Regions from separate parts of the Psychrobacillus sp. NPDC058041 genome, predicted to be linked through region 4. Evidence: riboswitches for the same ligand, from Rfam matches in the RefSeq annotation. Region 4 holds a riboswitch; each other region holds the start of a gene.
What was found. A riboswitch is a leader RNA that binds a small molecule or an ion and turns the genes downstream of it on or off. The one in region 4 is predicted to bind S-adenosylmethionine.
Positions count from the first base shown of each region.

Region 1 (7,448 bases), on a different contig from region 4:
AAACGTTAAAAACTGTATGAGCATATTACCAACTGAAAACATACTAATCCAAAATATTGTTGCTTCCGCTACTCTTACATTATAAATATTGAATAATCCCCACGCCGATTGCCAAGCAAAATTAAAAAATAGTGCTGCCGCTAAAAACCAAACAAAGTTGCTATGTTTAAAAATGCTCCAGTCCATAGACTTCTTTTTCACTTGTTCATTTCCTACTTGCACAACTTCTTCTTTATGCTTTAATAGGAAAAAAACTTCTAATAAGCCAAATCCAAAAGCTATTGTGAAAAGTATTTGATACGCTACAACACTTTCCGAGGAATCTTTCATTAAAATACCGATAAGTAACGTCGACACAAGTCCGACCATCGTTAACAGTCGGTTTCGATCACTAAAAAATTGACCTCTTCTAGATTCTTCGATCATTCCACTAATGAATGTTTGCCAACCAATATTGGCTACTGTATTCGGGACGCTAATGAAAGCAATAATCCCTAAAAAAGCCCATCTTTGGAGAGAGGGAGAAGGCAAAAAAACAACTAGTACAATCAACAAGAACATTAGTCGAGCGAGTAAAACAGACATTGCAACCAATTTCTTCTGAGCACGCGCCCGATTTAATAATATAGCTGCTGGAATTGTCATTAATAGTGCAATTAACGGAGGCAACGAACTAATTAATCCAACTTGATAATTAGTTGCTCCCAATATCGTAATTGCGAAGATTGGAAAAAAGTTATTGGAAAAATTAAGTGCTATAGTAGATGCCATTCCGTGGTAAATACTAATCTTTTCATTATACGGTCTCATTCTGTCAGCCCATTCAATAAATAATATAGGTTATGCTAGAATTATATACTTGCATGCACAGAAAACAAGTACTTCGAGACACAAAATTTATTAAATTTTGATAAATCGCTTTTTTGCGTAAACATACGTAACCGCAAGTGCAGTAACTAAAACTGCTCCTTTAATAATATCAAATGCATAATAAGGTAAATTTAAAATGGTTAAACCGTTAAGCAAAATGTGTTCATGATATCGCTCCTTTTTCTATACCCAATATTTTAGGAATGTTTTTATTGTATTCTGGATAAATGATTCCTTTTTCCGTAATAATTGCTGTAATATATTTGCCTGGTGTGACATCGAAAGCAGGATTAAATACTTTTGTATTTGGTGGAGCCACTTGCTTCCCTGCAACATGTGTTATTTCTTCTGCTGGACGCTCTTCAATCCGTATTTCCTTACCGTATTGAATCGTCAAATCAAAAGTAGAGGAAGGAGCAGCAACATAAAATGGAATGTTAAATGCATGTGCTAGTAAAGCTAAATTAAGTGTTCCAATTTTATTAGCTGTATCGCCGTTTGCCACGATTCGGTCTGCGCCAACAATAATTGCTTCAATACCTTTTGCACCGATTGTATGCGCAGCCATGCTATCTGTTATAAGTGTGACATCTACACCAGATTGCTGAAGTTCCCAAACGGTAAGTCGTGAACCTTGAAATACCGGTCTAGTTTCACAAGCGAATACCTGAAACTGTTTTCCTTGTTCGCTTCCTAGATGAAATGGGGCTAGTGCAGTTCCATATTTCGCGGTTGCAATGGATCCTGCGTTACAAATGGTCATAACTCTCGTATGGTTTCCAAGCAAAGACAGTGCAAATTCTCCAATATTTCGGCATGAAGCTTCATCTTCTTTGTAAATATTTACAGCTTCCTCTAAGAGACGATTTTTCGCTTCTTGTATAGTTACAGTCTGTTGAACAGTGCTACGTAAACGTTCTAAAGCCCAAACTAAATTGACTGCAGTAGGTCTTGAATCCCCTAAATACATGGCGTCTTTTTTTAGTTGTTCTTGAAATTCTTCCAACGTATTTGTTTCATAGTGCTGAGCTGCCTTAGCTAAACCGTATGCAGCTGTAATACCAATGGCAGGTGCACCTCTTACTTTTAATGTGATAATTGCGTCATACACATCTTTTAGAGTTTCTAGTGTTACATATTCAATTTCAAGCGGTAACTTCTGCTGATCTAAAATTCTTAGCTCCTCATTGTTCCACTCAATTGATAGCGGAATACTCATTTGTGGTTCTCCTCCAATAACGAGATTACTGCCTGAATAGAATGTAAATCATAACGTTTTAAAATAAGTGCCTCTCCTACTTGTAATGCTTGTTTTTTGAAATCAAGTCGTTGTTCTTCGTCTGCAATCGCATCCAAATCCTTTACATGAGCTAAACCAATTGTTCTTCGAATTAATTCACAACCAGCAAAACCAAGTGTATCGTGGAAAACTTTCTCCAAAACATATTCTTCAAATCCCTTCGTATTCTTATATGTTTCAATACCTTTTGATTTCCATAGGATAGAAAAATTCGATGAAAATACTTCCCAGGTTTGTTCGATATGTTGAACAATAGTATTTCGCGCTTCTGCTTCTCTAGTAATAGATTGAACGATTAAGTTTGCTAAAAATATCCCGATATCAAATCCAATAGGACCATAAAAAGCAAACTCAGGATCAATTACCTTCGTTTCTGTTTCACTAGCAAAAATACTTCCCGTATGTAAATCACCATGAAGCAAAGCTTCTGCTTCCGTCATAAAACTTCTCTTCAATTTTGCAACTTCAAGCTTTAAAATTTCATTGTTCCAAATTGCCTCAACCTCTGCTCTTAACGAAGGTTCAAAATCATTTGTTTCATGATCAAAAAATGGATCCGTAAAAATAAGCTCTTCCGTAATTTTACATAGCTCTGGGTTTGAAAACTCGGAAACTAACCTCTTTTTTTCAAATGGATGTAATGCAAAATCTGATGTGTGAAACAGTGTTTGAGCAAGATACTCACCAATATCCTTCGAGAGCTTTGGATAGGGTTCAAGTTGGATTAATCCTTCACGTGCAATTTTTAGATGGGATAGATCCTCCATAACTGTAATTGCAAGCTCTTCATCGGTAGCATATACAACTGGAACAAGATCCGCTGCAAATTCAAACTGTTTTTTTAACGCATTTGCTTCAATGATTGCACGCTTTAATGTGAGTGGCCAGCTTTCACCAACTACTTTTGCATATGGCAATGCCTGTTTGAGGATTAAACTTTTGTCACCGTTAGATTCCTTAATGTGAAATACATAATTCAAATTGCCGTCACCAATTTCACTGCAACTTAACTCAGCGTCTTCTGAGAAAAAGTTTAGTCCTTTTGCATATAAAATCGCACGCTCTTCAGTTAACGATTCATATTGTCTCTTCGTAGCTATTGTCATTGTTCTCTACCTTTCCCTTACAAAATAAAAAGCCTCTTTCCAAAGAAAGAGGCGCAGAATAAGAGAACTCTCGCCTCTTATCTTTCAGAAAGTTACCTTTCTGATGGAATTAGCACCGTGCCTTACGAGATTTTTCATCTCGGCGCGAAAAGCGCCCCGTCTCACAACGGTATTACGGTCGGTTGCTGGGCTTCATAGGGCCATTACCCTCTGCCTGCTCTTGATAAGAGTGCTGTTACATACAACTTTATGCTATTTGAAATGAATCCTAACATATTAAAAAAAGAACTGTCAATCTTTTTTTAATACAATAAACTTTCTAAAAACTGTATTGACAATTTTCTAAGAGCGTGAAATAATCGTAATTAATTTGACAATACAAAGTGAAACCAATTGAATAAATTATTCTTATTTAGAGCAGGTGGAGGGACAAGCCCTATGATACCCGGCAACCGGTCCGATTATTGGAAACGGTGCTAATTCTTGCAGTCATTTGACTGAGAAATAAGAAGTCGTTATACATTAACCTCTTCTTATTTGAAGAGGTTTTTATTTTATTTTAAAGGAATGTGATGACAAATGAGTGGAGTATCAGCTCTCTATCAGGTGTATGGGAAGCCAGGTTCTTTTGAAAAAAGAGCAGATGGTATTGCACTTGGTTTAACTATAGGATCTTGGACGGATTTACCATTGATAGAACAAGAACAATTAAAAAAACATAAAGGTCATGTTGTTTCGATTAATGAATTCGAACATACTTTTCATCCGCTAAAACCAGATCAAATCAAAGCTGAAATAAAAATTAACTATCCTAATGCAAACTTCTCAGCTGATTTACCTGCCATTTTAACGACTGTATTTGGCAAACTATCGCTAGATGGTGAAGTGAAGCTTCTAGATTTAGAATTTTCTCCAGAACTTTTAGATCAGTTTCCCGGACCAAGGTTTGGAATTGAAAGCATCCGTGACCAACTGGAAGTGTATAATCGTCCACTTATCATGAGTATATTCAAAGGAGTAATTGGTCGAGATATTCATTACTTAGCAGAACAGCTTCGACATCAAGCACTCGGTGGAGTCGATCTCGTCAAAGATGATGAAATCCTTTTTGAAAATCCACTCACTCCTTTTGAGAAACGGATTACAACTGCAAAAAAAGTATTGCAGGAAGTGTATGAAGAGACTGGACATCGGACTCTTTATGCTGTTAATTTATCTGGTCGAACATCCCAATTAAAAGCAAAAGCACAAAAAGCAAAGGAACTTGGGGCAGATGCTCTATTATTAAATGTTCATGCATATGGACTGGATGTACTTCAAGAGTTAGTAGAAGATGATAATATCCAACTGCCTTTTATGGCTCATCCTGCTTATAGTGGGGCATTCACTTCTTCCTCATTTTACGGGGTTGCAACTCCACTTCTACTTGGAAAATTGACACGATATGCGGGGGCAGATTTTTCGTTATTCCCTTCACCTTATGGAAGTGTTGCGCTTGAAAAAACAGCTGCACTTTCATTGGGCGAAGAATTGACGAAAATAAGTACAGTAAAACGAACTTTCCCTGTTCCATCTGCAGGTATTCATCCTGGTTTAGTCCCTCTATTAATCGAGGATTATGGATTTGATAGCATTATTAATGCTGGCGGAGGAGTACATGGTCATCCAGCCGGTGCAACAGGAGGAGGGCTAGCTTTTAGGCAAGCCGTGACGGCTGTACTTGAAGGAATCCCTCTTAAAGAAGCAGCACAACAATACTCCGAATTAAAAACAGCATTGGATTTATGGGGGTAAGAATATGAATAAGCTTGTTATCTTTTGTGACTTTGATGGCACTATTACGAACCAAGACAATATTATCTCTATCATGAAAAAATTTGCTCCTCCTGAATATTTGCCGATTAAGGAAAATATTTTAGGACAAAGACAGTCTATTCGTGAAGGTGTAGCAGAAATGTTTGATCTTTTGCCTGTTTCCTTAAAGGATCAGATCATTTCTTATTTGCTAGAACAAGCACAAATTCGAGATGGATTTGCTGAATTTGTTTCTTATACAAAAAAACACAATATACCACTTTATATAGTTAGCGGTGGAATAGATTTTTTCGTCCATCCAATGCTTGAAAAATTCGGACCATTTTCTGGTGTTTATTGCAATGAATCGGATTTTTCTGGAGAATCTATTAAAATCCTGTACCCGCATGGCTGTGATGAACAATGTACAAGTCAAAGTTGCGGTTGTTGTAAGCCTTCTATTATCCGTAAGCTTCAGGGAAGTGATGCATTAAGCGTTGTAATTGGTGACTCTATTACAGATCTTGAAGCAGCCAAATTGGCTGACATTGTCATTGCTCGAGATTTTCTCATTGAAAAATGCGAGGAGTTACATATTTCGTATGAACCGTTTGAAAATTTCCAAGATGTCATAAATGTTATTGATAAGAGGCTAGGTGTATAAATATGACAACTCTCCATAGTAAGTGGGAAGAATTAGCAGACATAAAGGATGAATTAGCCGCACGCGATTGGTTTATGGGGACTAGCGGTAACTTAGCTATAAAAGTTAATAGCAATCCAATAGAATTTTTAGTAACAGCTAGTGGAAAAGATAAGAACAAAAGAACAAAAGAAGATTTTTTACTTGTAAATGAGAGCGGAAATCCAATTGAAAATACGGATTTAAAGCCGTCAGCAGAAACATTACTACATTGTGCTATATATGAGAATACTTCTGCTGGTTGTAGTCTTCACGTACATACGGTTGCGAATAACGTAATTTCTGAATTGCACGGTGATCAAGGGAAAATTGATTTTCAAGGTCAAGAACTTATTAAAGCTTTTGGTTTGTGGGAAGAAGAAGCTATCCTTACCATTCCTATCATTCCAAATCATGCGCATATTCCACTTCTAACGAAAGAATTTCAATCTCATATATATGCAGATAAAGGAGCTATCTTAATAAGAAACCACGGGATTACCGTTTGGGGTAAGGATGGTTTCGAAGCTAAGAAGCTACTAGAAGCTTGTGAGTTTTTATTTCAATATCAATTAACATTACATCAAATAAAATCAAAATAAGAGAGGAAGATTTTAAATGGCTATCATTAAATTCCAAGGAATAGAAGAAACAATTGAAGAGCAAAACGAGGTTGCAGCTTTTTTAGCCAAACAGGAAGTTATTTACGAGCATTGGGATATCGAAAAATTACCAGAGCCTCTCCGTGAAAAATTCGATCTTAGCGATGAAGAAAAAGAACAAATTCTCTATGCTTTTAAAGAGGAAATTGATAACATTTCAACTCGCCGTGGCTATAAAGCATCGGATGTTATATCTTTATCTGATTCTAATCCTAATTTAGATGAATTATTGAAAAACTTCGAGCGCAAACATCTTCATACGGATGATGAGGTTCGATACATTGTTAGTGGTCACGGGGTATTCATTATACAAGGAAAAGACGAAAATTTCTTCGAAGTACATTTATCACCCGGAGATTTAATTTCCGTGCCAGAAAACATTACGCATTACTTTACACTTTCAGAGGATCGTAAAGTAGTTGCTGTTCGTATCTTTGTCACAACAGAAGGCTGGGTACCAGTGTATCAAGACGAAATTACCCAAAGTTAAGTCTATATAAGAAAAGCGCAAGCGCCCTTTAAGTGCAATTGTCTTCTCTACTTCTAGAGTGCTTTGGACGAAACATTCGCTACACTATTACCGATGGATTTTGAGGAGTTGGAAGTGTCTACGTCACTTCCAACTCCTCATTTTCGGTCATCTTGTGGCGAATGTTTGTCCGTCGCCCTCTTGGAATTTGCGAGGACATGATGCGTTTGGTTTGGCTAATTAGAGAAAAAATACTTCCTTACTCTTTTAAAAGCTTCCGAAGATACCATTTCGGAAGCTCGTCACTTCTCTACCTTTAGATACTATCTATCTTTTCACTGGTTTGGCTTACCATATGGATAAGCAAATCAAGACCCTGGACTGAGCGTAACTTATGAAACATTGTCTGAAAAAAAGATGAATCAAAATCTGCTCCAAAATAAAAAAATCTCCCTTGTTGTAACTTTCTAAACGCAACAAAGGAGATTTTTTAAATGGGTAATTCTAACTCAAAAAAGCCTTACTAAAAATTTTTAAAGAATAACCTAATAACATCTGCCCCACC
Region 1 covers NZ_JBHVRO010000007.1:78,925-86,372, reverse strand. The annotation lists gene ACFVR1_RS12510 (MFS transporter) at 1-810, opposite strand, end outside; partial or broken gene ACFVR1_RS12505 (ABC transporter permease) at 901-1,029, opposite strand; gene mtnA (S-methyl-5-thioribose-1-phosphate isomerase) at 1,034-2,089, opposite strand; gene mtnK (S-methyl-5-thioribose kinase) at 2,086-3,276, opposite strand; SAM riboswitch class I at 3,351-3,506, opposite strand; SAM riboswitch class I at 3,682-3,787, shown strand; gene mtnW (2,3-diketo-5-methylthiopentyl-1-phosphate enolase) at 3,856-5,070, shown strand; gene ACFVR1_RS12485 (2-hydroxy-3-keto-5-methylthiopentenyl-1-phosphate phosphatase) at 5,075-5,734, shown strand; gene ACFVR1_RS12480 (methylthioribulose 1-phosphate dehydratase) at 5,737-6,354, shown strand; gene ACFVR1_RS12475 (1,2-dihydroxy-3-keto-5-methylthiopentene dioxygenase) at 6,371-6,904, shown strand; gene ACFVR1_RS12470 (TraB/GumN family protein) at 7,407-7,448, opposite strand, start outside.
Region 1: another riboswitch for S-adenosylmethionine. It lies ahead of mtnW (2,3-diketo-5-methylthiopentyl-1-phosphate enolase); the one in region 4 lies ahead of metA (homoserine O-acetyltransferase MetA).

Region 2 (7,448 bases), on a different contig from region 4:
TAGAAGGCCAATTACTTTATCAGGAACAGTATAGCGTTGATTCATATATCGTAGAGCAGCAGCAAGTTCTCCGTCCGCACCACCGTATTGTTCCATAATGTATCTTGCTAGCATAGGATTACAGGTGGTAACCTCTACCGGGTAGAGCAGTTTTTTTTCATAAACCCACATTACCTTTCTCCTTTCTCATAGTTGCCATGGCCATGGTGTTTGATTCCAGCGCCAGCCTACATCAATTGCTTGTCTGGAAGGGGCAGACATTAATGATAAAGGTCCAAATTTACTTTCATAATGTTTGCGTACCCTTGCCGCCTCTTTTATTGCTTCTCTCCATTGTTCTAAAGCGTCTAAATCATCTTGGTGAGTATCTGTGTATAAAGTTAACTCAACTACTACAAAGTCCATTTGTTGTACTTTTTTTAACAAGTCTAGTCTTTCTTCAAATTCATTCATGAAATTCCTTCCTCTCGCGAAAATCCATCCACAAATTGTGGCCAAAGAGAACCTTGCCATAGTGCTTCTTCTGGAGAATTTTGCGGTAGACCAGGAGTTTGAAAATTCGTAAAGAGTTGAGGTGGTAAAACAAAATGCTTAACTAAAATAGGGGGGCAAGGGTCTAATGGTGACACAAAAGGGTAATAACTTCCTCGATATAATGATGGCTCCAAATGAAATCACTCCTTCAGACTATCCTATGAAGGATGGGCACAAATGAGACTAAGTGGACAACCTGTTTAAGTAATTAAGGATTGATATAAATCAAAATAAAAAAATGTTAGCGGATAAATAAAACCAAATACAATTCCAAATGTATAATGCAATCGCCTATCCCATTCACAAATTTATAGGTGAATGCATATATTTTTAGAGGGGGAAAAGGAGGGGTTTTACTGGAAAAAACATTTCAGGAATCCGCATTGTATGAACTTCATTTTTGGTTGCAAGTGTTAGGAGATCATGGAAGATTTATTCATGATTCATTAGCTCCTAATGAAACGGAAAAAATTGAAGCTGCAAATTCTTTTACTAATCTCTTTGATCAATTATTAATGACCTCAAAACAGCCATTAAATACAGATGAACTTATTTTGTTAGTCAAGCAGGCAAAATTAGCGAGTGAAGAAATCCGTGTGTTTAAGTTGTATCTCATAAAAGATCATTTAATTGGGGATATTAAAATATCCTTATCGCCATCCTTTATCAATCATATGGTGAACGAAGTGGAAGAGGCTATCCGTGTATTTACCTACTTAGAACAAGGTCAGGAAGTTCCAATAATACATCCTTTACATCATGATTTGCTTTGGCTGCTTGATGCGGCGGGTCATGCGGTTGCTATTGATGCAAATTTAGACATAGTAGAAAGAAAACTGAAAGACCAAGGACAGCAATTTATGAAAGACTGGGAAGATTTCTATTTAAAAGCAGTTGAACTAGCAGGTTTTTTACGTGCGAATGTAGAGAGATTTCCAGCATTAGATAAATTCCATAATGATATTGAATTGGAAATGACGATTTTTAAAGTGTTCTTAAAGGAATTGGAAGAAATGAGAATTAAAAAAGAAGCATTAGGGACCTTTACCCCTCTAATGGCAGATCATATGGCTAGAGAGGAAACGTATTATTTACAAAAGATAAAGTAAAATCCGTTAATAAAAACTATTTGAAATTTAAGAATGCCAAGGTGAATTTTTGTTCATCTTGGCATTTTTTCTTGTTAGGTACTACTCACTTAATAGATTGTAGTGAAAGGATGAGTGAGACAGATGGGCCATCACAACGAACGCGTCCACCTAAAACGGAAATCCGAGGTATTATTTAATTCTTTAAAGTACTATCAACATTAGTTAGAGAGGGGGAGCAATTGCACTTGGTCATCCACTGGGGTGGGTGCAACCGGAACGAAATTATTTGTTACGTTGATGAATAGACTAGAACATATAGGTGGTCGATATGGATTGCTTGCTATATGTGAAGGAATGGGAATGGCGAACACTACTATAATTGAACGAATAGAATAGGAGTGATAGACATTGGGAAGGTATAGATTTGAAACAGATGAGCATGAGATGTTTCGAGATTCGCTTCAGAAATTTCTTCAAAAAGAAGCAGTACCTTATTATCATACATGGGAAAAAGAAAGAATCATTCCTATTTCTTTTTGGAAGAAGCTTGCGGAGATGGGATTCCTTTGTCCTCAAGTAGAAGAGAAATATGGCGGTTTGGGTTTAGATTTTAGTTTCAATGTGATCATTTCTGAGGAATTAGAAAGAGTAGGAACTAGTTTAGTTGGAGTAAGCTTGCACAATGATATTGTTGTACCGTATATTGAATCGTTTTGCTCAAAAGAACAGAAGCAAAGGTGGCTCCCAAGTTGTGTGACTGGCGATATCATTACAGCAATTGCCATGACAGAACCAGGTACCGGTTCTGATTTAGCCAATATTAAAGCGTCCGCTATCCGCGATGGTGATTATTATGTGTTGAATGGCCAAAAGACATTCATTACAAATGGTATTAATGGAAATCTATTTCTCGTTGTCGTAAAAACGGATTCGAGTATAGAACCAAAGCATAAAGGAATTAGTTTAATAATGGTAGAGGAAGGTACACCCGGTTTCACAAAGGGAAGAAAGCTTGCCAAAGTTGGACTCCATGCACAAGACACAGCAGAATTGTATTTTGAAAATTGTCGTGTTCCTGTCTTAAATTTAATAGGCGTAGAGGGCCATGGATTCGGCTATTTAATGGAAAAGCTGCAACAAGAAAGACTAGTTGTTGCCCTTGCAGCGCAAATTGCATCGGAGGATATGCTTGAAACAACAATAGAATATGTAAAATCGCGTAAAGCTTTTGGGAAGTCCATATCAACTTTTCAAAATACACAATTTAAAATAGCGGAAATGGCGACAAAAGTAGAGCTTGGAAAATCATTTCTTGAGTCACTTATTGAAGACCATCTTAATGGGAAAGATGTTGTCACGAAAGTGTCGATGGCAAAATATTGGCTGACAGAAACTGCTCGTGAAGTTTCCATAGAGTGTATGCAATTACATGGTGGATACGGTTATATGGAAGAGTACAAAATCGCCAGGAGATATAGAGATATTCCCGTCGCATCCATATACGCTGGAACAAATGAAATTATGAAAGTAATTATTGCGAAGAACTTAGGATTATAAATAAAATTGATGAATATGGCCTCTTTTCGTTGTCTAATTGACAAAGAGAAGAGGTCTTTTACTATTATTTGTGTAGCATATTACGTTGCAATAAAAGTAAAGGAGAGGGTAACATAATTGGTTGCGATCCATCATTTAACAACTTTTAATGTACAATAATTCCAATCCTATTCACAACTTCTCATAAAAACAGACTCATTCCTCAATATCACCCGCAATACATGACGGATTTTAACCAACTTATCTTCTCCTGTTAATAAATTTCCTTCCTTCATAAAAGAGGTTGCTAGGTAAGTCAATTCGTTAAGTTATCACTTTCTCTTTTTCTGCTATAGTGAATGCTTGCTCGAAGTCTGCAATCAAATCATCTACATTCTCTAATCCGACGGAAAATCGGAGTAGTCCATCGGTAATTCCTCGTTTTTCACGTTCTTCTTTCGGCATAGCCGCATGTGACATTTGGGCAGGGTGAGATAGAATGGATTCAACACCACCAAGACTTACAGCAAAAACAGGAATTTTTACGTTTTCTACAAATACTTTGGCAACTGTCCGATTAGGTAATCGGAATGAAAGAACAGCTCCTGGGTTGCTCGCTTGCTTCACATGAATATCGTAACCAGGATGTGTAGATAAACCGGGATAAAAAACTTCTTCTACTAAGGAGTGTTGCATTAAATAGGTAGCGATTTTCTGTGCAGATTCTGAGGATTTTTCAAATCGTACACCTAAAGTTTTAATTCCTTGAATTAAAGAAAAAGAATCTTGAGCACCTAAAACTGCTCCGAACGAGTTTTGAATGAAGGCTAATCGTTTTCCCAGTTCTTCATCTTTCGTTACAGCAAGCCCTGCGATAATATCACTATGACCTGATAAAAACTTGGTAGCACTATGTAGGACTACATCTACACCAAGATCGAGCGGACGTTGATAAAGTGGAGTCATAAAAGTATTGTCCAAAAAAGTAAGACAATCATTCCTTTTAGCAAGCGCTACAATGCTGGCAATATCTGTGATTCCAAGACAGGGATTCGATGGTGTTTCAATATATAATAATTTTGTATTTGAACGAATAGCATTTGTAACGGATTTTACATCTGTAAAATCTGCAAAAGTATGTTCAATTCCAAAACGAGGCAATACTTCCGTTACAAATCGAAAAGTTCCACCATATACATCTTCTGTAATGACAATATGATCACCTGAAGAGAGAAGCATGAATGCAGAAGAAATTGCTGCAATTCCGGAAGCAAATGCAAATCCGCGAGTTCCGCCTTCTAACTCTGCAATAGTTCGTTCTAAAGCATCTCTTGTTGGATTACTGGAACGGCTATAATCATATGGCCCAAATTCATCAAAATTTCCTTGGTGGAAAGTGGAAGACAAATAAATAGGAACATTGACTGCACCAATTTTTCTCTCTGACCAACCTCTTGTAGAAGTCGTTATTAAACTAGTTTCTAACTGTTCGTTTGGGTAGGTCATTATTCACTCACATCACTTTCTAGTTCATTAAATACTTGTCTCAAGTCTGCGATTAAGTCCTCTACTTCTTCAACACCAACTGAGAAACGTAAAAGGCTATTATCTACACCACGGGCATTGCGCTCTTCTTCCGGTATATCTGCATGCGTTTGAGTAGCGGGATATGTAATGAAACTTTCCACTCCACCAAGACTTTCTGCGAAAACAATTAATTGAAGTTTTTCAAGGAAAGGACCTACCCACTCGCTTTTTTGTAAGCGGAAAGAAAGCATTCCGCCTTTTCCAGGATAGAGTACATTCTTTACTGCAGATTCGTTTTGCAAAAATTCTACTATCTTTTTCGCATTTACATCATGCTGGTTCATTCGTAAATGAAGTGTCTTTAATCCTCTGATTAGTAGCCATGAATCGAATGGGGAAAGCACTGCGCCAGATGCATTATGATTTGCATGTAATTTTTCACTTAATTCTGTCCCTTTTGCTACAACAAGACCAGCAAGCACGTCATTATGACCTCCAATATATTTGGTTCCACTATGAATGACAATATGTGCACCAAGCTCAATAGGGCGTTGTAAGTAAGGAGTTAAAAATGTATTGTCCACAATTAATAGTAATTGATGCTCTTTAGCTAATTCCGCATATTTCTGAATATCGATCTCCTGCATTAAAGGATTTGTCGGTGTTTCAATAAAGATTGCTTTTGTGTTCTCGGTAATAAGTGATTTTACTTCATCTACGGATGAAAACTTTGCATATGTAGTATGAATATTGTAAGAATCTGAGTACTGATTAAATAGTCGGTACGTTCCCCCGTAAAGGTCTTCTGGAGCAATCAATTCGTCACCAGAACGGAAAAGAGATAGTACTAATTGAATTGCAGCCATACCCGAGCTACAGGCAAAACCTGCATCTCCACTTTCTAATTTAGCGATACCTTCTTCTAAAATAGCGCGAGTAGGATTTTTAGTACGTGTATAATCAAATCCTGTCGACTGGCCAAGACCACCATGGATGTAAGCAGTTGACAAGTATATTGGCGGATTAACAGCACCTGTTATCAAATCACTGTGGTTCCCTAATTGAGCTAGTTGGGTTTCTAAACTATTTTTTGACATATAATATTCATCCTCTTCAATTAAAATAAGAAATACGTAGGCCTCTTGGTGGCCCTTTTAAGCTTCACGCAGGAGTAAAGGAGCTGATATTTCTCCAAATAAAAAGAGGATTCTCTAATAAGAAGAGAATCCTCAAAAAAATACTGAAGTTAGTCTTCTTATCTTCAAGACGATGTCCGTCTATTGGAATTAGCACCACACCATTATTGGCTGGTTGCTGAGACATCTTCGGGCCAATCCCTCCGTCTCTCTTGATAAGAAATAAAATATTAAATTTTCTAAATGTTAAATTTAAAATAGTTTATCATGGGATGGATAATAATACAAGGAGATGAAGTAATAAATAGTCAAGGCAGATGGTTGTCCTTTAGTAAGGCTTGAAATGTAAAAAAGGCATGTGCGGTAAATGCGCCGAACATGCCGCAGATTTATTAGTCAACATGTAGCTATTGGAGCATCGGAAGGAAGAATGCAATTGCTCCAAGTACTATAGAAATCCAAGCTAGGAATTTTTGTGGGGAAGTTAAACCAACTAATCCCAAGACTACCGCACCACCACCAAGTATCATAGGATAATAAAAGAACCCCACAACTGCTAATACAATCCCAATCCAGCCAATCCACATACCTAAAGAAGCTTTCATTGCTAACACCTCCTTTCCCATACTTAAGAACAATATTTTCATAGAAAAATGTTCTTCCACTAGTATATGAAGAGGAGGTCGATTCTTTATAAACAATTTGCGGAATAAAGTAGAATAAAAGAGTTTTTTACAGAAAGTATATAAATTTTTAATTTTATGGCCATGAACAACTGGTTCCTTTGCGGAGCAGGCAAGATATGGGCAGATAACCAAAGTTAAAGGGGAGATAGTGACTGCTTAGGGGTACAGCGAAAGTTAAAGGGCATATAACATCAGGATATGGGCAGATATTTTTTGGTGGCAATATCATGCCGTAGAAGCTCCATGTCATCTATCTTACTAAGCAATGATAAATCGTTCCATACATACTAGTTGATTGGAGGGGATGTGGCGACTTCATCGGGATTAGCAGATGTTTTCTGCGCCGAAAGCGAAGCGGCAGGTGCATGAGCAGATGGCTCCGCATTAACGCAAGAAAGGGAAGGAAGGCTAAAGACGCCTCTTCCCTGGGGCAACGCATTCATGACCAACATCCTGTTGGCCTAGGAGAATGAAGCCATGTCCGCGAAAAGCTCCGCCAAAGCGGAAAGCCCGGTTATTCTTAAGAAGTAAATAAAGAATGGCTCATAATAACTATTTATTTTCCTCCTAAAAGATCAAATATTCCACCAGCGATACTTCCTTCATCCTTTGAGCCTCGACCTAGTGTTTGCGGAGCAGCTGCAAAAACACGGCTCGCTAAACGGCTAAATGGTAACGATTGAATCCATACAGTACCTGGTCCACGAAGAGTAGCGAAAAACAAACCTTCTCCTCCAAAAAGAGCAGTTTTCACTCCTTTAACCATTTCGATATTATAATCTACGTCAGAAGTCATCGCTACTAAACAACCAGTGTCTACCCTTAAAACCTCACCAGGCTGAAGTTCTTTTTTATGAATCGTTCCTCCCGCATGAATAAAAGCAAGACCGTCTCCTTCAAGCTTTTGCATGATGAATCCTTCTCCACCAAAAAAACCA
Region 2 covers NZ_JBHVRO010000003.1:124,125-131,572, forward strand. The annotation lists gene ACFVR1_RS05730 (manganese catalase family protein) at 1-171, opposite strand, end outside; gene ACFVR1_RS05735 (spore coat protein CotJB) at 187-453, opposite strand; gene ACFVR1_RS05740 (hypothetical protein) at 450-668, opposite strand; gene ACFVR1_RS05745 (DUF2935 domain-containing protein) at 918-1,643, shown strand; partial or broken gene ACFVR1_RS05750 (steroid 3-ketoacyl-CoA thiolase) at 1,855-2,021, shown strand; gene ACFVR1_RS05755 (acyl-CoA dehydrogenase family protein) at 2,034-3,182, shown strand; gene metC (cystathionine beta-lyase) at 3,486-4,667, opposite strand; gene ACFVR1_RS05765 (methionine biosynthesis PLP-dependent protein) at 4,667-5,785, opposite strand; SAM riboswitch class I at 5,941-6,046, opposite strand; gene ACFVR1_RS05770 (hypothetical protein) at 6,232-6,429, opposite strand; gene ACFVR1_RS05775 (TIGR00266 family protein) at 7,067-7,448, opposite strand, start outside.
Region 2: another riboswitch for S-adenosylmethionine. It lies ahead of ACFVR1_RS05765 (methionine biosynthesis PLP-dependent protein); the one in region 4 lies ahead of metA (homoserine O-acetyltransferase MetA).

Region 3 (7,448 bases), on a different contig from region 4:
GAAAGTTTCATCATGTATTTCATTCGCTTTTGTATGTTCACCATGTCCAGGTAAATCGCCCATGACAATATGACAATTTGAACTTCTAAATTTTTCAATTAACCAAGCATATCTTCTATGATGTTCATATGCACTATGAACGATTACGATAACTGCTTTTGGTCTATCCTCTGCTTCCCATTTCCACATGAGCATCACCTCTTCCATTCGTTCCTATTCTGCTCAAATAGTTTTCATTATACGATTCGTTTGATACGATTAATTATATTCTATTTTTAAAGGAGTGTGTATATATTGATATATCCATTTAAAGGTAAAACTCCATCCATTGATGATTCTGTTTTCATTGCTGATTATGTCACAATTACAGGGGATGTGACAATCGGACAAGAGTCTACTATTTGGTTTAATACGGTAATTAGAGGGGACGTTGCACCTACTATTATTGGGCAAAGAGTAAACGTCCAAGACTTATGTTGTTTGCATCAAAGCCCAAACAATCCACTTATTTTAGAAGATGAAGTAACGATTGGGCATCAGGTAACATTACATAGTTGCATTGTTCGAAAGGGAGCATTAGTTGGAATGGGCTCAATTATTTTAGATGGTGCGGAAATTGGAGAAGGAGCATTTATCGGAGCAGGAAGTTTAGTTACTCCGGGAAAGAAAATTCCTCCAAATTCACTTGCAATGGGAAGTCCAGCAAAAGTTGTACGGGAGCTGACTGATGCCGATAAAGAAGATGTACAACGAATTATTAGAGAATACGCTGAAAAAGGTCAGTATTATAAATCACTGCAATAAGAATAAAGCAATCGCCTATTAAGAGCAACTTGTCTTTACTATTTTCCGGAGTGCTTTGAACGAAACATTGGCTACACTATTACCGTTAGATTTAGAGGATCTGGAATTGACTGAGTCACTTCCAGATCCTCTTTTTTCGGTAATCTTGTGGCAGATGTTTGTCCGTCGCCCTCTTGAAATATGTACAGACATGATGCATTAGGTTTGGTTAATAAAAGAATAAATCCTATCCTATCCTATTCTTTAAAAAGCGGACGAAGATACAGTTTCGTCCGCTCAGAGCTTCTTTATTAGTTGTTACTAATTTTAGAAAAGCGAATGCACTCTATAAGTGCATTATGTACCAACACTAATTGTACTTCTCAAGAATCAGCAATTCCTGCTGCAACAATATATTTTGCTAAATAGCAATCAGCGTATGCAGCTTTCTTTCACCATATAACTTCTATATAATATTTTCCGAAAAATCCAAACTTTAGATGTTTGAGAATCGTTTAATATATAACGAAAGGAGTTGATGTCTTTTTGAATATTAATGACTTAAAAGAATTAATGCTTCAATACACAGATTCCTTAATTCGTTTAGCTTATTGCTACGTCAAGGATCTCCAAGCGGCAGAGGATATTGTACAAGAAGTTTTCATAAAGTTTTATCATAATCAGAATAATTATGAAGATCATGGTGAGGTAAAGGCTTATTTAACACAAATGACCGTTAATAAAAGCAAAGATTATTTAAAAAGCTGGACCTATAGAAAAATCCAACTACAAAACAAATTATTTTCACTAGCTGTCAAAAGAAATTTGGACGAATTGGTTAGAAAAGACGAGCAAGCAATAATTGGAGAAGCAATCCTAAATTTGCCCATAAAACATCGAGAAGTTCTCACTTATTTTTATTTTAATGAAATGACTATTGCTGAAGTAGCACATATTTTATCTATTCCAGAAAGTACAGTAAAAACTCGATTAAGGCGTGGTAGAGAACTATTAAGAAATCAATTAACAGGTTTAGAATGGGAGGTTCTTTTAAATGAATAACTATATTCCTTCTGAACTGAAAGATTTAACCGAAAGTAAACAACGTGTTATGCAAAATGTAGTGAATGAGATAGAAAGTAACTCAAGAAAATCTAATCATACATGGCGATATGTGGTGATAACCGCTGTTTTAGCAACTTGTGCAATGCTATTTGTCTTTAACGAAATATTTAATGAAAATGAACAACAATCTGCTACCGAACTACAACTAGATTTAACCCAACCTACATTCTTCGAAAAACAAGGTTTATTTTATCTACTTGGAGTAACGTTGGGTGACTCCCAATCAAAAGTAGTAGAACACTTAGGTAAAAATTATACAATAGATGATTACGAGGATGGTAGTGGGGCGGACTTCATATTGGATTATGATGGTAATGTGAGATTCTATTTTTATCAGGACAAATTAGATAAAATACTATTCATGAAAGCAGATGAAAGTTACTTTGACAAATTATTTAATGATTACGATGGATTTAAATTCACTACTTCTTCCAGTATAGATGATAACGATCGTTATTTTTACTCGAAAGAGACTGGTCAACTTTTAAAAGCAACGATCATTCCAGACGGAAATCTTTACTTATATCTTCTGAGGGGAGGCAAGGATCTCTTGGAGAATCCGGATTTCCCAAAAATAGAACAGATTTTAGATTAGTTTTGGGAATTAGAAAAAGCATCGTTAGGTAAGTGAATTAATATATGGAAGCTGCCCTTCATAGTTGGCATCTTTCTCTTGAGTCATGGTATTTTCTTATCTTTTAAAAATTATAAAAGCGATACATTCCTATATTTCTCTAGGAATGTATCGCTTTTTTGATAAGGGAATCTTTCAATACCAGCCGTTTTTATGGCAGCTTTTTCTAATTATAAACCTGCTTTTTGTCTTAACTCTTCTGCTTTATCTGTTTTTTCCCAAGGTGCGTCGATGTCTGTACGGCCAAAATGTCCGTAAGCAGCAGTTTGTTTGTAGATTGGGCGACGAAGATCTAGCATTTTAATAATACCAGCTGGGCGAAGGTCAAATAATTCACGAATATGTGAAACTAATTGAGCTTCTTCTACTTTTCCAGTTCCAAATGTGTCTACTGCGATAGAAACCGGTTGTGCAACACCGATTGCATATGCAAGCTGAACTTCACAACGATCAGCAATTCCTGCTGCAACAATATTTTTTGCAACATAGCGAGCAGCGTATGCAGCTGAACGGTCAACTTTTGTAGGATCTTTACCAGAGAATGCTCCTCCGCCATGACGTGCATAACCACCGTAAGTATCTACGATAATTTTACGTCCTGTTAAGCCCGCATCTCCTTGTGGTCCACCAATTACAAAGCGACCAGTTGGATTAATAAAATATTTTGTATTTTCATCGATCAAATCAGCAGGAACAATAGGATTGATCACTACTTCTTTTAAATCTTTTTGGATTTGTTCTAATGTAACTTCCGGATGATGCTGAGTTGAGATAACAATCGTATCAATATGGACAGGATTATTATTTTCGTCATACTCCACTGTAACTTGTGTTTTACCATCTGGACGTAAATAATCTAGCGTTTCATCCTTACGAACTTCCGCTAAACGACGAGCCAATTTATGAGCTAAACTAATTGGAAGTGGCATAAGTTCTGGTGTTTCATTACATGCGTAACCAAACATTAAACCTTGGTCCCCTGCTCCAATTGCTTCAATGTCCGAATCAGTCATAGATCCTTCACGAGCTTCTAAAGCTTGGTCAACCCCTTGCGCAATGTCAGCTGACTGTTCATCGATTGCAGTTAATACTGCAGAAGTTTCAGAGTCAAAGCCATATTTTGCACGAGTATATCCTATTTCTTGTACAGTAGAACGAACTACTTTCGGTATGTCTACATATGTAGATGTTGTTATTTCACCTGCAACCAATACAAGACCAGTTGTCACGGTTGTTTCACAAGCAACACGTGCATTTGGATCTTCTGCTAGAATTGCGTCAAGAATTGCATCTGAAATTTGGTCACAAATTTTATCTGGATGCCCTTCAGTAACTGATTCAGATGTAAATAATCTGCGTTGTGTCATAAAAAATTCCTCCTATATCCTGCGAGATTTCTCTCAAGAATTGATACGGTACTCATTCCCATGTCAAGCCATTCAATCAAATAGATTAAACTTGAAGCCGTTTCGGACTTGGCACACAAGGATAAAGGGCGATGTCATAAAAAAAACCTTCCACTCACGTATCTTACACATGAGGAAAGGCTATTAATTTCATAAGCACCTTTCACTCTTATCAATCAAGGAATCTCACCTTGTCTCAGGTTGGGCACCTTTGTAACAAAACAAATATTACAGGTTGCCGGGTTTCATAGGGCCTGACCCCTCCACCAGCTCGGGATAAGAGTATCCGTTCAATTTATCATCATACTTAAGTTGCATTCAGAAGTCAACACATTTTTGTTGACGATTTATTCACAAATAATAAAAATAATCAATTCATTAGTGTAGACTATTAAGTTAAATGTGTTATACTATTTCACATATGAAAGTCATCTCCCTGTTTATATAAGGGAAAATAATTAAAAGGATGGTAAATACAATATGAATTCAATCGATACTGTGAATGAACTGAACGAATTGTTATCTGGTGCTAATGTTAACATTCAATTATCAGTACCGCAACTTGTAGAAAAAGCAACATCAAGAGGCGAAGCTGTTTTAACTTCTACGGGAGCCGTGAAAGCAGAAACAGGTAAATATACAGGTCGTTCTCCACAAGATAAATACATCGTTGATGAGCCTATATCTAGAGACAAAATCGATTGGGGTTCCGTAAACCAACCAATTTCTTCTGAAATTTTCGAATCACTATATAAAAAAGTAACGAAATACCTTGCTGAGCAAGATGAATTATTCGTATTTAAAGGATTTGCTGGTGCTGATAAAGATTCTCGTCTAGGTATTCAAGTAATAAATGAATATGCATGGCATAACTTGTTTGCTCATCAATTATTTATCCGCCCATCAGAGGAAGAGCTTGCAAACCATTCATCTGACTTTACAATCATAAGTGCTCCAAATTTTAAAGCAGATCCAACAGTAGATGGAACAAAAACAGAAACTTTTATTATCGTTTCAATGGAGAAACGCATCGTATTAATCGGTGGTACTGAATATGCTGGAGAAATGAAAAAATCTATTTTCTCTATTATGAACTACTTACTTCCTGAACAAAACATTTTACCTATGCACTGTTCAGCAAACGTTGGAGAAGAAGGCGACGTTGCATTATTCTTCGGTCTTTCTGGAACAGGAAAAACAACTCTTTCTGCAGACGCTGGTCGTAAGTTAATTGGTGATGACGAACATGGTTGGTCTGATAATGGCGTATTTAATATCGAAGGTGGATGTTACGCAAAATGTATCGATTTAACTCGTGAAAACGAACCACAAATCTATGATGCAATCACATTTGGTACTGTATTAGAAAACGTTGTTGTTGATGCGGAAACTCGCGTTGCAAACTATGCTGATAATTCATTAACAGAAAATACACGTGCAGCTTACCCAATTCAAAATATCGAAAATATTGTGGATCCTTCTGTTGCAGGTCATCCAAATACGATCGTATTCTTAACTGCTGATGCTTTTGGCGTATTGCCTCCAATCAGCAAATTGACAAAAGAACAAGCTATGTACCACTTCTTAAGTGGATTTACATCTAAATTAGCGGGTACTGAACGTGGAATTACATCTCCACAACCAGCATTCTCAACTTGCTTTGGTTCACCTTTCCTTCCACTTCATGCAACTGTTTACGCAGAAATGCTTGGAAAGAAAATTGACGAGCATGGTGCACAAGTATTCTTAGTTAACACTGGATGGACTGGTGGAGAATATGGCGTTGGTAGTCGTATGAAGCTTTCTTACACACGTACAATGGTTCGTGCTGCAATTGACGGTAAACTAAACGATGTAGAAACTGAAACAGATGCAGTATTTGGTTTAGCTATTCCAAAACAAGTAGAAGGCGTTCCTTCTGAAGTATTAATTCCACGTAATGCTTGGACAGACAAAGCAGCATACGATAAAAAAGCAACTGAACTAGCAAAAGCTTTCCATGAGAACTTTAAAAAATTCGGTACCGTATCTGAAGATATTACACTTAAAGGCGGACCAGTAGCTTTATAAAGTAAAAGAGGATGTCCCATTAATATGGTGACATCCTCTTTTTTAATCTGCATTTTCATCATAATAATGTGTTGTGATAGATGATGGAAAGATTGAAATAAACTTTTTGGCTTTTTCTTCGTCCGTTTTATATAAAATTATTTCTGACCCATAATGACCCACTTCTAATAGCTCGTCTCCATTTATATTAAAAAACATCGTGAACCATTTTAGCCCACCTTTAGGATCTATAGAATCATTTCTAAAGTAAGTACGATTTTCATCGCTCAAATTAATCGTCAAAATTTTTATTAGTCCTTCATTTAAAGTGGAAGCAGCTTTAGCACTTAATTCGCGGATTGCTTCCGTCTCTTCTTTCCAGCACTGGATAATAACTTCCTGAAATTCATTTGTATAGTTATCCCATAAATCGGTCCAAAAGCTTATATTCGACGGAAATGACGACTTGTCCTCTGAACTCAATGTATCAATCGTAACAACTACATTACCCATCGTTTAAACCCCTTTCTGCCTTTTCATCCAATTACATGCATCTTGCACTACTTGTCGATTCACTTTACTTGGAAAAAAATGCGTATACTCCTGATAATACCAAGCTTCAACTATTTTATTATTCCCAACTAACGCTTTCTCTAAAGCGTTTGCATGCTCAACAGAAACATTTGTGTCTAGCATCCCATGAATGATAAGAGTTGCTGCTTCAATTTCATGAATGTGAGCAAGAACATTTCTATTTTCATACCCTTCTCGATGATTTGTTGGAGTACCGCCGATCACTCGTTTCATCATTCTTCTCATATCTTTACGTTCGTCATATGTTAAGAATATGTCGGAAACACCAGCCCATGTTACGATAGATTTAATATCGTTTCGTAAAATAGCAACCCAAAGAGCCATTATTCCCCCACGTGAAAATGCAAATAAATGAATTCTCTCCAAAGAAAATTGCTTTAACACATCGACTGCAAACACTGCATCCCATCGATCTTCTCCAGCAAATTCATCTTTACCTTCCCCACCACGATTTCCACGGTAATATGGAGCGAAAACTATAAAACCTTCAGAAGCAATTTGCGCAATACGAGCTGGTCTCACCATGCCAATACTTTGCATGCCCCCTCGGCAATATAAAATACCATCATACTCGCCCTTTTCCTTTGGCACAGCAAGTAAGCCTTTCACTCGATATCCGCAAGACCAGTAAGTAATTTCTTTTAAGTTAATATGTGGATTTGGTGATGGATAAACTCTGGTCTTTTCTATCATTCCATTTATTTTCATGTTCTATCACCTTTTCTAATATTGCTTGCATACCAGCATCTTTCATATGAAAGCTTAAATGTTCACAGGTCAAGAACTCTTCTGTTGTTAACCAAATAGGCCCATCAGTTTCAAAGCTCGTACCTTCTTCAATAATATGGGCAACCTTT
Region 3 covers NZ_JBHVRO010000012.1:84,739-92,186, forward strand. The annotation lists gene ACFVR1_RS16820 (alpha/beta hydrolase) at 1-189, opposite strand, end outside; gene ACFVR1_RS16825 (gamma carbonic anhydrase) at 295-804, shown strand; gene ACFVR1_RS16830 (sigma-70 family RNA polymerase sigma factor) at 1,330-1,845, shown strand; gene ACFVR1_RS16835 (hypothetical protein) at 1,838-2,503, shown strand; gene metK (methionine adenosyltransferase) at 2,713-3,909, opposite strand; SAM riboswitch class I at 4,115-4,231, opposite strand; gene pckA (phosphoenolpyruvate carboxykinase (ATP)) at 4,429-6,018, shown strand; gene ACFVR1_RS16850 (hypothetical protein) at 6,061-6,510, opposite strand; gene ACFVR1_RS16855 (alpha/beta hydrolase family protein) at 6,514-7,299, opposite strand; gene ACFVR1_RS16860 (NUDIX domain-containing protein) at 7,238-7,448, opposite strand, start outside.
Region 3: another riboswitch for S-adenosylmethionine. It lies ahead of metK (methionine adenosyltransferase); the one in region 4 lies ahead of metA (homoserine O-acetyltransferase MetA).

Region 4 (7,448 bases):
GCTTTTCATTTCTTCAAATTTCTTTCGAATAACTCGAACAAAATCAGCATGCAGTTTTGTTATTTCTGACAATCTAATCATCTCCTTTAATTATCATTCCATCTAATAATATCATTAAAAGCAGTTTACTTTGAGGTTGTTTGCAAGATTGCTATTATGATAGTGTAACTATTCGGAAAAAGGAGTTGTTTAAACTAACTATGAGTAAAAACGTAGAAATTGGTAAAACTGGACTATTCGTAAATCCCCTAGGACTTGGTACCAATGCCGTTGGTGGGCATAATCTTTTCCCCAGCCTAAATGATGAGACTGGAAAAGAAATAGTACGTACTGCTATAAATAACGGAATTGACTTTTTGGATACAGCCTTTATTTACGGTCCGGGAAGATCAGAAGAGTTAATTGGAGAAGTATTGAAAGAAACTGGGAAACGTCAAGAGATTGTTGTGGCAACCAAAGGGGCGCATAAATTTTTGGATGGAAAAGTAATAGTGGATAATAACCCAAGCTTCCTCAAAGAAACAGTTGAAAATAGCTTGAGACGCCTTCAAACCGATTATATCGATTTATTTTATATTCATTTTCCAGATGAAAACACTCCCAAGGAAGAAGCCATTGGGTCGCTTTCTCGATTGAAAGAAGAAGGAAAAATACGTGCTATTGGTGTATCAAACTTTACACTAGATCAATTAAAAGAAGGGAATCAAGATGGACATATTGACGTACTTCAATCTGGTTATAATTTGATAAAGCGAGAGGCAGAGAATGATTTAATACCTTACGCCAACGAGCATAATATTTCCTTTATACCTTATTTCCCACTAGCATCGGGTTTACTTACTGGAAAGTTTGATAAAAATAGTACTTTTGAGGATGGCCGTTCCAAAAATCCTTTATTCCAAGGGGAAGCATTTGATCGCAATCTAGAAAAAGTAGAACAACTTCGAGTAATAGCAAATGTTAAAAACGTAGCAGTTTCAAATTTAGTTCTTGCTTGGTATTTAGCGCAGGATACAATCGATGTGATTATACCTGGAGCGAAAAAATCGGAGCAAGTATTGGATAATATAAAGACTTTAGAAGTGCAACTTAGCCTGCAAGAAATAAAAGAAATCGACCAAATCTTCCAATAATCTTTGAGAAGTTGTCTTTAAGGCATTCAATTGGCTAAAAGACAACTTTTTTATCAAGTTCCATGAATGATATGTCTCGTTCAATATTGTAATCCCTACTAAAGTTCATCTTTCTTCCATCAAATGGCAGAACAAGACCAATTTATCCTTAAGCGAGACTAAAGTATATGAAATCGCAACCAACTCTAATAAATCCGAGACCAAATTGATGAAATCGAGACTATATCACAAATCTTCCTACCTAATTAAGGGACATCCGTCATCGGACTGCCCCCGCTGAATTATTCCCACTCAAACGGTGTTTCTTGGTAAACATAATAATTCAACCAATTTGAAAATAATAAATGCGTATGAGAACGCCAAGAATTTATCGGTTGTTTCGTTGGATCATCATCTGGAAAGTAATTTTTAGGTACATCGATTTCAAGTCCTTTATTCACATCACGATTATATTCTTCTGCAAGTGTATCTGCATCGTACTCTAAATGTCCCGTGATCATTATATATTTTTTATCTTCAGAAATAACAAGGAAAACTCCTGCATCGTCTGAAGTTGCAAGAAGTATCAATCTCGAATCGTTTTGAATTTCTTCAAAAGATACTGCAGTATAACGAGAGTGCGGAGCATTAAACTCATCATTAAATCCTCGAACAAGATTGTTTGTTAGATCGGAAATTCGATGTGTATATACCCCTGAGCATTTTTGAGGCAAATCATATTTTCCAATACTATAATGATGATACAATGCAGCTTGAGCACCCCAACAAATATGTAAAACAGATGTCACGTTAGTTTTGGTCCAATCCATAATTTGAGTTATTTCTTCCCAATAATCAACATCCTCGAAAGCTAAGTGTTCAATTGGGGCTCCTGTAATGATCATTCCATCATATCGTCTGTGTTTTATTTGCTCAAAAGTAGTGTAAAAAGTATCTAAATGCGTTTTACTTACATTTTTTGATTCATGTGTTGCTGTATTTAAGAACGTTACATTTACTTGAAGTGGTGTATTTCCTAAAAGTCTTAATAATTGTAATTCTGTTCTTTCTTTTTCAGGCATCAAATTTAAAATAATGATGTTCAAGGGACGAATGTCCTGAGTGGAAGCGCGGTCCTCATCCATCACAAATATTTTTTCTTCCTTAAGCAATTCAGTAGCAGGTAACTTCTGTGGGATATTAATAGGCATCTATTTTGTCTCCTTTTCCATTTACAAAATAAAAAACCCTCTTTTCTAATGGATAAGAAAAGAGGGTTTCCTTCAAGCTCTTTGTTCTTATCTCTCAAGATCATTAACAATCTTGATGGAAGTAGCACCTTTCTGACTATGTCAGAGGTTGCTGAAGCGTCATAGGGCCATATCCCTCAACTTCTCTTAATAAGAGTATATTATTTAATTTGATAAATTAATGTTTTAACTTTATCATTTTCAGAACATTTAAGCAATAAAATTTAATAATAAAACAAATTTTTTCGATACTAATAATTCAGTAACCCTCTCAAAAAATTGAATTTATTGAGCTTCCAACCATTGTTCCATCAAGACTTCTAATTCTTTTTCTTTCGAACTTTTGATCGATAGAAGGTATTCGTATTTTGACCAGTCTTGTTCCTTATCAATTTGCTTCTTTAACAAGAGTATTTCCTCTTCCAATATCCCAATTTCTTCTTCAATCGGTCGAGCATTTAGAGGCTTAACTTTCACTAACTTTGTAGGTTCCTTTTTTTGATCTATAACTAGGGCAGCCTGCTTTAACTGCTGCTCCTCCCATTTTACACGCGCCCATTTGTAAGGCCCTTCAAAAGTTATAAGTTGACCTTGATCTAGCCAAGCAGTTCTAGGAAATAATTTATTTAAAAAGTATCGATCGTGAGAAACTGCTAATATTGTTCCTTGAAAGTCATCTAAAGCATCCTCTAAAACTTCTCTTGAATCTATATCCAGATGATTCGTAGGTTCATCCAACATTAATAAGTTGATATCTTGATGCATAAGTTGAGCGAGTCGCAGGCGCATTCTCTCTCCCCCACTCAAATCACCTACTCTTTTAAATACATCTGGACCGTAAAACATAAACTTAGCAAGTATGTGACGAGCATCTCCCTCTAAAACATTTACTTCACTTCGAAATACATCAATTAGCTTTGCTTTGGGATTCATTATTTCAAAGTGCTGAGACAGAAATCCAACTCGGACATTACTACCTAGACGAACCTTTCCTGAATCAACCGGTAATTCTTGTAAAAGTGACTTTAAAATCGTAGATTTCCCTGTACCATTTCGTCCAACAATGGCAACACGTTCTTTCCAATACACGTTTAAATTAGCATCTTGAAGCAGCACTTTTTCTCCATATTTTTTCGATACTTGCTCCATGATGACCACTTCTTTCCCACTTCTAGGAGCGGCTTCAAACGATAAGCTCATCTTTTTAGGATCTATAAGTGGTTTTCTTACCTTCACCATTCTTTCTAATGCCCGTTCCATATTTCTTGCTTGTCTATGAAGTCCAGCGTTTGGCGGCACAGCTTCGTTTGCCCATATTTTTAATCGTTTAATTGCTTCTTTCATTTTCTTAATCTTTTTTTGTTGCTCTTCATATTGCTGAAACTCGCGCATTAATGCATCTTCTTTTTCGATAATAAAAGATGAATAATTCCCGTGATATAACTTTATTTCTCCATCCTCCAAGTCAGCAACTTTAGTCACAACTTGATCTAGAAAGTATCGATCATGTGAAATAATAACTACTGTACCCGAATAGGAAACTAAATATTGTTCTAACCATTCCACTGCAAATAAATCTAGATGGTTCGTAGGCTCATCTAATAACAACAAGTCAGGTTTCGTTAATAAGAGCTTACCTAGCATTATTTTGGTCTGTTCCCCACCACTTAATGTCATAAATGATTGATGCACAAAGGAGGATAATTGTAAACCCTCTATGACTTTGTTGATTTCCGAATCAATCGCATAACCATTACGATTAGTGAACTCCTCCTGAATTTCTCCGTATTTTTGAAGTAATTTCTCTAACTCCTTAGGGTCGTCGGTGGATAGCTTTCCTTCAAGTTCTTTCATCTTAGTTTGTAATTCTATTAGTTCCTCAAATGCTGAATTTAATACATCGATGCCGGACACGTCTTCTGAAAATGATGGTATTTGAGCTAAATAACCAATTTTCGTTCCTTTTTTGAAGTGAATACTACCCACATCTGGCATTTCTAAACCAGTTATTAACGTAAGTAGCGTTGTTTTACCACTACCATTACGCCCTACAATCCCTAATTTATCTCCAGTTTTGATAGATAATGATAAATTTTCAAAAATCGTGTTTCCTCCAAGCATTTTACTAACTTCTTGTATTGTACATATCATATTTTCCGCTTCCTCTCATCTCTGATTTAGCTGGAAGCATTTTTCTGCAAAGAAAAAAGACTGCATATAAGCAGTCTTCTCCTAAAATTGTGGTTCAGAAAGAATGGCTTATCAGCTGTGAATTACATTAAATTGTCTAAAAAAGAACAGACTAGTCCCGTTAGGCTCAATTTCATGAGTAATCGCACAAGACGTGGATAAAAATTCCAATATAAATCCATGTGCATTCACAGTGTTTTTCATTCTTTCTTCACCTCCGTTCACTAAGTTGAGAATATTTTATCATATCTTTTATTTTATGCCAAATAAATTTTTCCTTATTTATCTAATAGGTGGTCATTATTTTCATTCTTATCTGGAATTCCAACATCATTTTTCATATCCACTTTTTTATTACCTGTATTTGGAACAGCATTTGGACTTGCATCACCATTAATTTGGGTTTGGGTATTAGGCGGTCCATTAGAATTTCTATTGAAACCACAAGCAGTTAAGCTAAGCAATATGAAAACTAAGAGTACTGCAAATAACTTTTTCATAATATCTCTCCTCATTTTCCATTAGATTGCTCTTTTTTTATCGTATTATCCATAAGAAAAACCAGGCAAAATGACGCCCGGTTCTTTTAAGAAGAGTAGCTATATGAATGTCGTTGCTTTCCGCTAAGGAGGACGCTTTTCGCGAGCATGGCCGGATGCAGAAAATTTCACCAAAATTTTTAAAAGCAATAGTATCTCTTATTCAACAACAATTACAGGATGGCATGATCACTACATTTACTTAAACTGTTTCTATCCTCTTAGCGATTAGGTACTACTCAATTATTGGATTGTAGTGAAAGGTGGCGACTCCAGCCGGAGGCCAACAGGATGTTGGTCACGAAGGCGTTGCCACACGATGTGGCGCTCTTAGCCTTTGTTCCTCTGTGAGACAGATGAGCCGTCACAACGAACGCGTCCACCTAAAACGGAAATCCGAGGTATTATCTATGAAAGCTGGTTTCGCAGGAAAATAATCCATGTATTATCTTATCTTTTTAAAAAAGCTCCAGCAAAAATTCACTGGAGCTTTCAAAATATCTATTCTTCAATATCGAAGTAAATCTCGTCTTCGTCGTTATATTCGGATCCATTTTCAAATAATACAGTTGTACGTAGGATTAGTTTTGTAACTTCGTCATCACCATCAGGTAGCCATCTATCATCAGGTATAATTTCAAAAGGAACCATTTGCATGTCTTTTGATGCTACTGTTCCTACAAGTTCAATAGAATGTTTGGAAACAATTTTGGATACTTCCCCATTTATTAATTTGAAAACCTCTAGTTTAATATTGTCTATTGACTCGTCATCATGTACACCATCAATATATATTGTTCCAGAAAGGTTTATCCCATGTTCAATATAAGGATGATCGACTACAGTGTCAATTTTAAACGTTTGTACTCTAATGGAAGATTCAAACTTCTTCGCCATAACTCTCAGTCCACCTTGTTATTTGTATACTCATAATGGTTTTCTAAATTCGTTTCATACCTATTATAACGCTTTTTAAACAAGGTATAAAAATGTGAAACAATAACTTTTAAGATTGCATACCCTGGAATTCCTAATATTACACCTGGTACACCAAACAATGATCCAGACGTTATCAAAACAAAAATAATCGTAATTGGATGAATATGTAGTGATTTACCCATAATTTGAGGGGAAATAAACTTACCTTCCACCAATTGAACAATAGTCCAAACTACCGCAAGTTTGATTAACATAAAGGGTGGTGAAACTAGTGCAATGATGGCAGCTGGTGTGATTGCAATAACAGGTCCTAAATAAGGAACAACGCTTGTTACCATTGCTATTACTCCAAGTAACAATGCGTAATCCATCCCGATAATTGTAAACCCTATATATATCATAAAACCTATACACATTGATACTAATATTTGGCCTTGTATATACGAACTAATTTGTTTATCAATATCTTTAAATACGGAATGTAAATCATCTCTCATACGTGGTGGAAATAACTTCATAATATATTGTGGTAACTTTTCTCCGTCTTTTAATAAATAAAAAAGGATAAATGGCACCATAATTATTGATAATACAAAGCTTGTTACTGCCCCAACAATTGAGGTTATTCCACTTACAATACTTGCGATAGTACTTTGAAACAACTTACTTATTTCAGTAGGTACATTTTTTAATAAGTCCATTACATCACTTTCGATTTGTAAATAATAGTCTGCTACAAAAGAGTTTCTCAAAAAAGTATCTAAAGAATTAAGCAATTGAATAAGGTTATTAGGCAATTCCTCCACTAATCTTATGGATTGGGCTTTCAAAAATGGAAATACTAAAAAAACAAGCAATGTTATTAATCCTATTAATGCAAGGAAAATGATTAATATTCCCAAAACTCTAGGAATTTTTATTTTTTCTAAGAGTCGTAATATTGGTCTTAATAAATAATATGCAATAACCGCTAAAATTATGGGTAAAATCACACTTCCCAAAAATACAGTTAATGGTATAAAAATAAAAGATATTTTATCGTATACCATTACCACCAACCCGGTTAACAGCAATACTATTAACGTAAAGAATGTATTACGTCCTCCTAAAAATTTTATGTATCTTGTAGAAAAAAAAGAAGGTTTTTCAGGTTCCACTCTTATCAAACTTCCTTTCCAATATACTTTTATTTTACGGAGGAAAATAAAGATTAGCAACGCAAAAGTATTACTTTTCTTTTAAAAATTCTGAAACTGCAGCTTTGTTTTTTTCTACATTAATTTCTATTACAGAGCCTGCATGAGCATAACTGTTAAATGAATAGGTTCCTTCAAGAGGAATTGTTAATTTTTCAATTTCCACTTTACCGCTCGTTATAGCTTCTAAAACACGTTTAACTTTATCCATTTTTGTATAAT
Region 4 covers NZ_JBHVRO010000002.1:269,218-276,665, reverse strand. The annotation lists gene ACFVR1_RS03880 (DUF1572 family protein) at 1-72, opposite strand, end outside; gene ACFVR1_RS03875 (aldo/keto reductase) at 201-1,133, shown strand; gene metA (homoserine O-acetyltransferase MetA) at 1,415-2,323, opposite strand; SAM riboswitch class I at 2,408-2,519, opposite strand; gene abc-f (ribosomal protection-like ABC-F family protein) at 2,648-4,513, opposite strand; gene ACFVR1_RS03860 (RAxF-45 family protein) at 4,625-4,756, opposite strand; gene ACFVR1_RS03855 (hypothetical protein) at 4,831-5,052, opposite strand; gene ACFVR1_RS03850 (sporulation protein) at 5,593-5,988, opposite strand; gene ACFVR1_RS03845 (AI-2E family transporter) at 5,994-7,187, opposite strand; gene ACFVR1_RS03840 (LCP family protein) at 7,258-7,448, opposite strand, start outside.